Regions from separate parts of the Oceanobacillus sp. M65 genome, predicted to be linked through region 1. Evidence: riboswitches for the same ligand, from Rfam matches in the RefSeq annotation. Region 1 holds a riboswitch; each other region holds the start of a gene.
What was found. A riboswitch is a leader RNA that binds a small molecule or an ion and turns the genes downstream of it on or off. The one in region 1 is predicted to bind S-adenosylmethionine.
Positions count from the first base shown of each region.

Region 2: another riboswitch for S-adenosylmethionine. It lies ahead of ACTWPF_RS14645 (homocysteine S-methyltransferase family protein); the one in region 1 lies ahead of ACTWPF_RS00440 (methionine ABC transporter ATP-binding protein).
Region 3: another riboswitch for S-adenosylmethionine. It lies ahead of ACTWPF_RS15240 (M20 metallopeptidase family protein); the one in region 1 lies ahead of ACTWPF_RS00440 (methionine ABC transporter ATP-binding protein).

Region 1 covers NZ_JBQQCJ010000001.1:79,051-83,062, forward strand. The annotation lists gene ACTWPF_RS00430 (MetQ/NlpA family ABC transporter substrate-binding protein) at 1-259, opposite strand, end outside; gene ACTWPF_RS00435 (methionine ABC transporter permease) at 445-1,095, opposite strand; gene ACTWPF_RS00440 (methionine ABC transporter ATP-binding protein) at 1,085-2,116, opposite strand; SAM riboswitch class I at 2,198-2,300, opposite strand; SAM riboswitch class I at 2,405-2,512, opposite strand; gene serS (serine--tRNA ligase) at 2,694-3,968, opposite strand.
Region 2 covers NZ_JBQQCJ010000003.1:480,991-485,002, forward strand. The annotation lists gene ACTWPF_RS14635 (Nramp family divalent metal transporter) at 1-611, opposite strand, end outside; gene ACTWPF_RS14640 (serine hydrolase domain-containing protein) at 671-1,210, opposite strand; gene ACTWPF_RS14645 (homocysteine S-methyltransferase family protein) at 1,260-2,309, opposite strand; SAM riboswitch class I at 2,414-2,513, opposite strand; partial or broken gene ACTWPF_RS14650 (VOC family protein) at 2,934-3,274, opposite strand; gene arr (NAD(+)--rifampin ADP-ribosyltransferase) at 3,727-4,012, shown strand, end outside.
Region 3 covers NZ_JBQQCJ010000004.1:23,492-27,503, forward strand. The annotation lists gene ACTWPF_RS15230 (DUF3231 family protein) at 1-429, shown strand, start outside; partial or broken gene ACTWPF_RS15235 (PLP-dependent transferase) at 895-1,145, opposite strand; SAM riboswitch class I at 1,356-1,463, shown strand; gene ACTWPF_RS15240 (M20 metallopeptidase family protein) at 1,616-2,743, shown strand; gene ACTWPF_RS15245 (ABC transporter substrate-binding protein) at 2,778-4,012, shown strand, end outside.

The DNA.
Region 1 (4,012 bases):
CAAAATATGAAACAGTCTGGAAAGCATTCACATCGATTTCTCCCTCAGCTAATGCTAGGTTCGGTTGCACATAGTCAGAAAAGCGAACAATCTCAACCTCTATTCCTTCTTCCTTGGCCTTTTCTGCTACATAATCCCAAATCGTTGTGTCAGATCCACTAATTCCTACTTTGACCTTCGTTGCAGCCTCCCCATTAGAACAAGCACTAATCACCAAACTCAAACTAACTAATAACAATAATAGACTTAACTTTTTCATGCTGTATCTTCTCCTTTTGTTTTGATTTTTGTATACGTCTAGCTCCAGCTCCCAGCGACTAGCGTGACTTCTTTCTCCTCCGTGCGATAAGTCAATATCAGCTCCCTTTGGTCGCTTTATTTCCTTTATCTCCTTTGGAGAAATCCAGTCCGTACGTCGCTAAACGGGCGCTGTCGCTTTTGATTTTATCTTCTTCTTATTTTTTTGGATAAAATATTTCCGGTGGATTGTAATCCCTGAACCATGACGACGAGTATTCCTACTGTTATTAGCATTACCATGGTGTCGAACCGCTGATAACCAAAGGTAATGGCCAGGTCTCCTAATCCGCCACCACCAACTGCTCCTGCCATGGCTGAGGCTCCAACCAATCCAATTGTTGCAATGGTTGCCCCTAACACGAGGGAACTAAGAGCTTCTGGTATAAGAAAGCGAATAATTATTTGCCAAGGTGTTGCTCCCATTGACTGGGCAGCTTCCATCACACCTGGATCTACTTCTAAAAGAGAATTCTCTATTAATCTTGCAATGTATGGTCCTGCAAATAACACCATTGGTACAATAGCTGCGGCCGTGCCTATTGAGGTTCCAACAACTAATCTAGTAAATGGAATGACTGCGACCATTAAGATAATAAACGGAATAGAACGAAATATGTTTACTATTGCATTTAAGACCGTAAAAATATACTTGTTTTCCCATAAGTGTCCTTTACGTGTCACAACAAGGACAATTCCTAATACCAACCCTATAATCATAGAGAAAAATAGGGCGACTGCTACCATTACAATGGTTTGCCATAATGCCTCTGTAATTTGTTGCCAATCAACCAACATCTGCTAACACTTCCTTTACACTTACTTTTTGCTGATGAATATGCATAATGACACGGTTAATTTCTTTTTCTTCCCCTTCAAATTGCACGATAAGATTTCCAAATGGTACGCCCTGTAATTCTGTGATACTACCAAACAGAACATTTACCTCTACCTCGTATTGCTTTGCGATTTGCGACAACAATGGTGTTCCAGTAGACTCACCAACAAAGACAATTCGATAAATTTGGTTATGTGCGTCTTGTCTTTTTACTAACTCGTATACGGAATCTGGGATTTGATCATGCATTACCGTACTGACGAAGTTATGAGCTGTGGTCGTTTGCGGCTGAGAAAAGACATCAAATACAGAACCAGATTCGACTACTTTTCCATCTTCCAGCACAGCAACTTTATCGCAAATTTCTCTAATTACGCCCATTTCGTGCGTGATAATTAAAATGGTGATATTGTATTCCTGATTAATTTTCTTTAAAAGTTTTAAAATAGCATTTGTTGTATCTGGGTCAAGGGCTGATGTTGCCTCATCACATAAAAGAATGGATGGCTGGGTTGCAAGAGAACGGGCAATCCCAACTCGCTGTTTCTGTCCCCCAGAAAGTTGGTCTGGATAGCTGTCAGCTTTGTCACGCAAGCCGACAAAATCAAGTAGTTCATAAACACGCTTTGTTACTTCCTTTTTTGGAGTTTTGCTTAAAAGTAAGGGCATTGCGACATTGGTAAACACGGTTTTCGAATTAAGTAAATTAAAATGTTGAAAGATCATCCCAATGTTTCGCTTTGCCTCCCGTAGTTCCTTAGGTGAAAGTGCTTGTAAGTTTTGCCCATTCACGGTCACTGTTCCGGATGTTGGCTGTTCGAGTAAATTAACACATCGAATGAGCGAGCTTTTTCCAGCACCACTAAACCCAATCACACCATATATCTCTCCCTCTTCTATGTGGAGATCCACATTATCCAGTGCTTTTACACCTTCTGCCTTTTCGCCGTATACTTTTGAAACCTGATCAAATGTAATCATCTACTTCCTCCTGCTCGTTGTAGTTTCAAATTAAAAAGCCTCTTCTTATAAGATAAGAAGAGGCAATGAACTAGTATCCTCCTCTTATCTTTACAGACCTTCGTCTGTTGGAATTGGCACGTTGCTTTAAAAGCACGTTGCCGAGGTATCAATGGGCCAGTCCCTCCACCTCTCTGGATAAGAAGTAATGCATATTTAATTTTGTCGTTAAGAAGAGTTATTTCGTGTAAAATCAAAAAATCCCTTCTTATAAAAATAAGAAGGGATCAGCTATGTACGATCATCCTCTTCTTATTTTTCAGGCTCGCATTCGCCTGTTGGATTTAGCACAGTACTATTAAAAGTCCGCTGCCGAGATATCAATGGGCCAAGTCCCTCCATCTCTCTGAATAAGAAGTAATGCATATTTAATTTGTTGTTGCTACTTACAATACTACCAGCCTTTCAATCTGTCAACAGATTTTTTTACTTTTTTTATATTTCGTACAATTGGCCTAAAAGTAGTTTCACCTTTAAAAATATGCAAAAGGACTGTCTTCGCAGTTACGAAAACAGTCCTTTTATAATTGTTTCAAGCTTATTTAATGGCTTCTTTGCCACCCATATAGGCACGTAATACAGGAGGAACAATGACAGAGCCATCCTCTTGTTGGTAATTCTCCAGAATAGCTGCAACGGTTCGACCAAGTGCCAATCCGCTGCCATTCAAAGTATGAACAAACTCTGGCTTCGCATTTGCTTCTCTGCGGAAACGGATTCCTGCACGTCTTGCCTGAAAGTCTTCAAAGTTAGAGCAAGAAGAAATTTCCCGGTACGTGTTTTGGCTAGGAATCCATACTTCAATATCGTATTTCTTCGCTGCTGTAAATCCAAGATCACCAGTACACATGCTCATGACACGATATGGTAACTGTAATAGTTGTAATACCTTTTCAGCATGTCCTGTCAGGTTCTCCAATGTCTCATAAGAATCTTCTGGCTTAGCAAAGTGAACGAGCTCCACTTTATTAAATTGATGCTGACGAATAAGGCCTCGTGTATCCCTACCAGCAGAACCCGCTTCAGAACGGAAACAGCCACTGAAAGCTACGTATTTTTTAGGAAGATCATCTAGATTTAAAATTTCATCACGATGATAATTCGTAACAGGTACTTCTGCTGTAGGAGCCATGAAGTAATCCCACTCTTCTAGCTTGAAGGCATCTTCTTCAAACTTAGGAAGCTGACCTGTTCCTGTCATGCTAGTGCGGTTGACGATATATGGTGGAAGCATTTCCTCATAGCCATGTTCATCTGCATGTAAATCCATCATAAAGTTTAATAAAGCGCGCTCTAGTCTGGCTCCAAGCCCTTTATAAAAGACGAAACGGCTTCCTGTTACTTTAGCTGCGCGTTCGAAGTCAAGGATATCAAGGTTTGTCGCAATATCCCAATGAGGTTGTGCTTCAAAGTTGAAATCTTTACGTTCTCCCCAGTTGCGCACTTCTTTATTATCCTCTTCATTTTCTCCCACAGGTACACTTTCATGAGGGAGATTTGGGATAGAAAGCATAATCGTGTTAAGTGTTTCTTCAATTTCTTTTAATTCTTTATCCAGTTCAGAAATGCGTTCTCCAACCTCACGCATTTCTTTAATTGCTTGGTCCGCATCTTTCTTTTCTTTTTTAAGAACAGAGATCTGCTTAGTTGCTTCATTACGTTTCGCTTTCAACGTTTCTGTTTCAGCAATGAGCTCTCTTCGTCTTTCATCTAATTCCCCAAATTTGTCTAACTCGGAGAGATCTTCACCGCGGTGTGCTAATTTTTCCTTCACTTCCGTAAAGTTGTTACGTAAAAACTTCATATCCAACATGTTCGTTTCCTCCTTTTATTCATTACATTGATCAGTGTGACAGA
Region 2 (4,012 bases), on a different contig from region 1:
CCAATTAATCCTAGTGAATAGATGATAGTGTCATCATTCATGACTGGTACTATTGTATCTAAGTATGGAAGTAGATCAGGTAATACGAAAATCATGGAGCCAATAACAGTGATAAACATGACCGCAACGAGTGCTGTAATGACCTTCTCAAAGAATCCATACTTTCCAGTAAGAACTAACGCATAACAAATGACACCATTAATAATTGCCCACCATGTTAAGCTAATTTGTGGAAAGAGAGCATATGCAGCTAATGCACAAGATGCTGTTCCGGCAGCTCCATAAACAAATCCCCAAATAACCGAATAAATGCCGAAGTACCCTGTAGTCCATTTCCCAATGCCTCGCCAACCCTCGAGGATTGTATTCCCACTTGCTAGTGTGTAACGCCCCACACCTTCCCCAATAGCAAATTTCACGATAACCCCTAATACAATAGCCCATAAAAAGGCGAGACCATATTCCGCTCCAGATACCAATGCTGTCGCTAAATCACCGGCTCCTACTCCAGTGGCTGCTACTATAAGTCCAGGACCAATAAACTTCCATTTTGTTGCTTCTTGTTTATCGGAAAATGATTCTACCTCTTTGATTTCTACTTTTTCCTGCATAAAGTAACCCCCTGACTCTATCTAGCCTTTTTAAAGCTTTGTTTATAATTTTCGTAATATTATATTATCATAGGGTATTTAAAGCTGTATACGGATTCTATAGTAATTAGGACAATGGGTTCAGATGCAAAAGCAAAGTCTAAAATAGTAGGGTCTTCTACCTCAAAGACGACCGGCTCAATGACATGCTCTTTTACAATATCAGCAACAGACTGTCCCGTTGTTTTTTTGATAATCGTTGTCAACAACTCAATACTGGGACCTCTATATGCCCACGATTCTCCAGGTTTATATTCACTTACTAGTTTACCATCAGCTATTATAAGTCCATGTGTGTGGGTTAATAAGTGACGAATGGTTACTCCTTCATATGCGGGTAAATAGGAGTCTTCTACAAAACGAGTAATCGGATCATCAATGGAAAAGTAGCCATTATGTACAGCGTACGCAGCATAAAAGCCGATATAAGACTTTCTTACAGATGCAATGTGGAATTGAGTGTCTGCTTTAACATCTAAGTAAGAGTCAAATACGAAGAAGAGACGATCACTTAATAAACGTAATCGTCTCCGTAATTTTTCAACAGTATTCTGTTTCAAATTACCGTTAAAAACAATTAATTAACACAATTGAATCATTTTTAATCTATCAGGCCTTTAATCGGTAGTTTAAATTGTGCTCTTGAAGTGTTTTGTCTTTCCCGAACAAGAAATGCTTCTCCATATCAGGAGAGTATTTTGAATTTACTGTTTCAACGTCTACAGCTTCTGCTACTGCACGGAGCATCGCAGGTGAGGCACCGCAGCACAGACCAATATAATTAATGCCTAAATCTTTTGCCTCTTTTGCCCAAGCCGCTAACTCGTAACGGTTATGGTAAAGTGGATCTAGGGCAGTCGGAAAGGTTGTTTCTGTAGGTAAGTGACAACTGCATCCTCCATCAGGCAAGTTAAAGAATGTTGGGTTTTCTTCTGTTGTACGATATGGGATAGGTAAGCCCGCTACATATCCTTCCACATTGTTTCGTATATCAGCAAGATATGGCTGCATTGTTTCAGGGCCTCGGAAACAATTCATTCCAACGACCAATGCACCTTTTTCCGAAAGTATTTTACAGGACTCTTCTACGGTGTAACCATCTCTTAAAATATTCTCGCCCATTAATCCAAATGTAATGACTGCTGGTAAACCTTGTTTGGTGATTTCCTCCAATGCTATTAACGCCTCTTCATGGTAATAGAATGTTTCACCATTTATGAAGTCTACCCCTTCTTCTTTGCACCATTTCACCATTTCCGCAAATATACTTCTAACCTTAGCCTTTGATTCGGGAACATCTGGATTAAAGATATTGGTGTTTGAAATATTTCCAGCTACTAACGCTTCTTCTTTTGGATGCTCTTTTGCAACCTCTTTTGCTAAGCGAATGGCATTTCTGTTTAAAGGCTCTAATAAATCTTCTTTACCAATAATCCGCATTTTTTCCCGGTGAGCATTGTAAGTAAAAGCTAAAACAACATCAGAACCGGCATTCATATAATCCCTGTATGCTTGTTTTAGTGCTTCAGGATTATCTAGTGCCACCTCTGGAACAAAGGAGCCTGCTTGCAAATATCCCCTTCGTTCTAACTCAAACAAATAACCTTCCCCTACAATTACTGTTCCTTGTTTCAAACGTTCTTCTAAACTACGTTTCATCATTTTTCCTCCCTCGTAATTTACTTGCTGAGCGTTGCTTAATACCCAAAATAAAAAACCCCTTCTTTAAATAAGAAGAGGCTTCGGCCGTTTGCTAAATACTCTTCTTATCTTCAAGCTTTACGCTTCTGGAATTAGCACAGTATTAAAAAATCTGTTGCTGAGGTTTCACAGGGCCAGTCCCTCTACCTCTCTTGATAAGAATATTAGGTATTCATTTTTTTGATTACTCAAACAATACGCCTAATTCCCTCAAAAGTCAAGGTAAATTTTAAATGGTATGTTGATGATTTTTTAGTGGATAAATTAAAACTCACGGTGGATAGAGTGCGAAGATAGTAAATCAATTTGATTTATCCCACAACCTGCTATAAATAAAACTTAGTTGCTTTTAGTACATTCTTTCACAAAAGAAATTATTTGTTTCGTAGTTTAAGTCAACTAAGAAAGACGACCACCCAAAATGTGTAGATGTTTATATTATTACCAGTATCGTTGTACGGTGCAACAAAAAACCCGTTTTAAGATTATAGTTCTTGTTCAACTAAAGCACCCGTTTGTTGAAAAAACTAAAGTTAAAACCCTCACCGTCCTCTATTTCCATCTACTATTTTCTTATCTAATTCAACGATTGGCTAGTAACTTCTCCCACTCATCAAATGATAATTTCTTATTAATATGTTTTAAATTATCAGGGACTTCAATGTAACACATCAGTTCTAAACTATTACCGTCTGGGTCAAGAAAATAAACAGACGCGTTTCCTTGGTTTGGCCTTATAAATGGTTCCGTAGTAGTTCTGTTACCAAAAGGAACAGCCTCCATGTCTAAGGAATCAAGCCACTCTAGAGACTTTTTAAATTTTCATAAGAAACTCGAAAAGCTATGTGCCTTTATGATGGATGATAAGGAGTTTGATACTCACTACCTTCCCACAATCCTAACCAACTTTTTCCTTCTTCCAACCAGAAAAACGCTGTTTTATCATCGCCTCATGCAAACTTTAATCCTAATTTCCGATAAAAAACCCTCATGAGAGTTATCTTATTGCAAAGTGATGAGAAAAAGTTAGGATAAATGCTCCTATCTCTGAAAATAAAACATAACTCCACCTACAACAAGCAATACACTGGCAATCATAAAAAGATCATACGTATTGGTTAATATATTTGGTAATTCGTTATCTTCATCCTTTTCTTGATCATTGTCAGAGCCCTATACTCCTACCTGCTCATATGTTATTACTTCTTTAGCAGACTCATACATAGCAAACTGACTGAAGTATTGATAATTTCCATCCGACTTCCTTCTCTCTACTTCCATTATACTACGAATAATAAGGTGTTAATAGACTACATTTTCCATCTTCCCTGTTCTATACTGTTATATATAAATCCAAAATAAGAGGTGTATCAGTATGAATGACAAAAAAGATGTCTTAGATAGTGGACCTTTCTTTCATGGTACTAAAGCAGAACTAAATATTGGAGATCTTTTGGAACCGCAATACTTATCAAATTATCAAGACAAAAAATCAAACTATATATATTTCACTGCTACATTAGATGCGGCTAAATGGGGTGCTGAATTAGCGACATCCAAGTCAAAAGAAAGAATTTACGTAGTAGAACCTTTAGGTGAATTTGAAAACGACCCAAACGTAACGGATAAAAGATTCCCGGGAAATCCAACACGTTCTTATA
Region 3 (4,012 bases), on a different contig from region 1:
AACGCAATGGGTAAAGCAATGATGTTGGCATTTGCACAAGTTTGTAAAGATAAAGATGTCAAACAATTCCTTGTAGAAGGCAGGGGGATATCTAATAAGCATTTGAAGAAATTTAGTTCAACTTTAACTGATGAAGATCTCCCCGCAGCAATGAGTTGGGATTCTCACGTTATGGATAGTACGGTTGCACCTTTTTCCGATAAGTTAATGATGTTTCATACAACTACGTTAATTGCAGTAGGAATTGGGAATTACGGTACTGCCGCAGGAACTTGCCAAAGAATGGATTTAAGTGCAACATATACAAGACTTTCAGCAGAGATTGCTTTGTATGCGGAAGATGGTGCTAACCTAATGATTAAACATGCTTGGCTAGAAGAACCACCAAAGGCGGTTGATCATAAAGCACTTGTCAAAAAAATGAAATAGCCTCTGAACGAATGGGCTAACGCTAAGCTAAATACGCGACTTTATTTGCTAGTGTGAAGCCAACTACTGGACACGGAGAAATCCCGAACAGTATATATGGATAAATACTCAGATTTTAGGGCTGCAAACATAGGGTTATTTATATATATAGAAGGTTGGCGCAACCGTAAAAGAATACACAGTGGTATAGTTTTAAAAAATCGCAAGAGCTTAAAAAACGCAGATAGCAGTATAATCCAGTAGAGACTCAGCTTTGCATGTAGAAGTGAGCAGATAGCCTCACTTGGTTTGACAGTATGTCCTAAAAAATTTTGCTGGCTACCTGGCGTGGAAATCGCGCTCACAGAGGCCTCAATATCAAGCCAACTTATTTTACTGTATGATTGTGTAAAATTAACTCTTTTGTGTATAACTAAGCTTCCTCATATTTTGACCTCCTCTTTTTCTAAAGTTGAAAAACTTGCTTCAGGTCGTTTCCGTTTCTTCGATATCTACTGAATAGCGTAATAGCAGATCACAAATGGACGGGTCCGTTCTTCAACCGAAAATGTCAGCATGGGTTTGGGTAGCTGGATAAGTTATAAAGCTTTTAATTCCTCCGATTTTCGGCGAAAGTAATTAACTGCAGATTTTCCAAAAAAATGCACCAATCCAGTTACTTTCTTTTAGGAAAATGAGAGCATCCCCCCATTACCTGGGTTTATTACATCCGTTACCCAAATTCATTACTTGATAATTAAAAGTAGCTATTTATTGGGATCATACTGATATCCTCTTTTAATAATCTCTTTTTAAATAAGCCCATATACTCTAATAAAAGTTAGTAGTTCGTTCAGAGAAAAAAGAATAATCTAAAAATATAACTAAACCTAGTTGACAACTAGGAATTATCGGGATAGAATAAGATTCATCAATTTAATATGAAACTCTTATTTAGAGAGGTTGAGGGAACTGGCCCGCTGAAACCTCGGCAACCGTTGATTAACAATCATAAGGTGCTAATTCCAGCAGACTTTACGTCTGAAAGATAAGAGGCAGTGCTTAAGTTTGAATTTAAGTAAATGACCTCTAATAAGAAAAGTGGTCATTTTTTTATTGAGAAAAAAGGGGGATTAAGGTGAGTAAAGTACAACAGAAGGAGAACCTAGCATCCATTTTTGTTGAATTAGATAATAGTTTGGAAGATATGAAGAACTGGAGAAGGTACATGCACCAACATCCGGAACTTTCGTTTGAAGAAGTACATACAGCAAAGTATATAGAAGAAAAACTAACCGAATTTGGATTAGAAGTAAAGAAGCAAATTGGAGGAAATGGGTTAATTGGAGTGCTTAAGGGGGAAAAAAACGGGAAAACGATCGTATTGAGAGCTGATTTTGATGCTCTCCCAATTAAGGATGAGAAAGATGTTCCGTATAAATCCACCAATCCGGGAGTCATGCATGCTTGTGGCCATGACGGTCATACCTCTGCTTTGTTGGGTACCGCACGTACACTTAGTAAGTATCGGGAAAAATTAAAAGGAAGCATTCTTTTTGTTTTCCAACCTGCAGAAGAGAAGCCGCCTGGTGGTGCGAAGTTTATGATAGAAGAAGGAATTCTGGAAGGCGTAGATTATGTATTTGGTGCCCATTTGGCTTCTGATATTCCATTAGGGAAAATAGGGGTCGGAGAAGGTTATCAGATGGCAGCTGTTGATAAATTCGAGATTACTATTCAAGGACGTGGTGGACATGGAGCAAGACCACATCACACCATAGATTCGCTAGTTATTGGAACCAGTGTAGTGGAAGGATTGCAAAAAATTGTCAGTCGTAGTGTCGATCCGCTGAAATCTGCGGTTGTGTCCATTGGTGTCTTCCATGCAGGAAATGCTTTTAATGTCATTCCAGACACGGCGAAAATTGAAGGGACAGTCAGAACGTTTGATGGAGAAGTTCGTAACCAGGTCGAATCGGAAATAAACGCTATTGTGAAAGGGATTACGAGCGGCTTTCATGCTGACTATGAAATTGATTATCTCCGGGGTTACCCAGCATTATACAACCATAAAGAAGACACCAAGATAGTACATGAACTATTATCAGAAACTTTTACGGAAGAAGATATTGTCGAGCTAGAACCAACGATGGGGGCAGAGGATTTTGCTTATTTCTTAGAACAAAAACCAGGAACGTATTTTAAAGTTGGCTCACAGAACGAAGATGAAGCTACCCATTATCCACATCATCATCCGAAATTTGATTTTGATGAAAGGGCTTTGGTAAATATCAGTAAATCCTTTGCGAAGATAGTGTCACACTACCTTTTCTAGGATGAATGAAGTAAACGAAGGAGGAAATAGTTAAATGAAAAGAAGTCATCTGCTAATAATAGCATTGTTATTTATATTCGTTTTATTCGGCTGTACAAGTCAGGATGATTCAGATGGTGAATCTAATTCAGGAGAACAAGCTACTGGGGAACCAATTGAAGGTGGCGCGCTGAATGTCGCATTTTCCTCTGACCCAGATACACTTGACTGGATGTCTACTGGCGCAACGGCAACTAGAGATGTCGGATGGCATATTTTTGAAACATTGTTTACTTTAGATAAGGATTATCAAATAAAACCAATGATTGCAGAAGATTATAAGGTAAGTGATGACCAAAAGGTATATTCCATTACAATTCGTGAAGGTGTTAAGTTCCATGATAAATCTGCGGTTACCGCTGAAGATGTTGTAGCATCAATTGAGCGCTGGCGCAAAGTTTCGTCTGTTGGAACAATAGCAAATGATTACATTGAAGCAGTCGAAGCAGTCGATGAGTTAACTGTAGAAATTACATTAAACGAAGTATACAACTCATTAATGTCAGATATGGCGGCTCCAAAATCTGCATTAATGATTATACCAAAAGAAATTTCTGAAGCTGCTGGTGAAAGACCATTGACAGCAGAACAGTACATTGGTACAGGGCCATTTAAGTTTGAAAATTGGGAACGAGGTAATGAAATTGTACTAACTCGCTTTGAAGATTATTCAGCACGTAAGGAAGAAGACTGGGGTGGTTTAACAGGTGAAAAAATTGCATACTTTGATGAAATCAAGTTCCTTATTGTAAAGGATCCCCAGGTAATGATTAATGGTCTGAAAACAGGAATCTATGATTATGCACAGTCTATTCCACCGGATCTGTATGAAGTCGTGGAAAGTGAACCAAGCATAGATCCAGTAACCTATATTAACGGATATTCCGTTACTACACCAGATAAAACGGAAGCACCTTTTGATGACCTAAAAGTTCGACAAGCATTGAATTATGCACTGAATAAAGAAGTTATTGCTGAGTCAACGTATGGTAACAAAGATTTTTACAGTATGGACGGAGCGCTGTTTGATCCAGAACAGAAAGTACTATACAGCGATAAAGGAACAGAAGATTATTTAGCATATGATAAAGAAAAAGCAAAACAACTGCTGGAAGAATCTGATTATAACGGAAAACCAATCAAGATTATGTACTCCAATGACTCAGAAACATATAAACGAATCTCACAAATTATGAAACAACAAATGGAAGAGGTAGGTTTTCTAGTGGA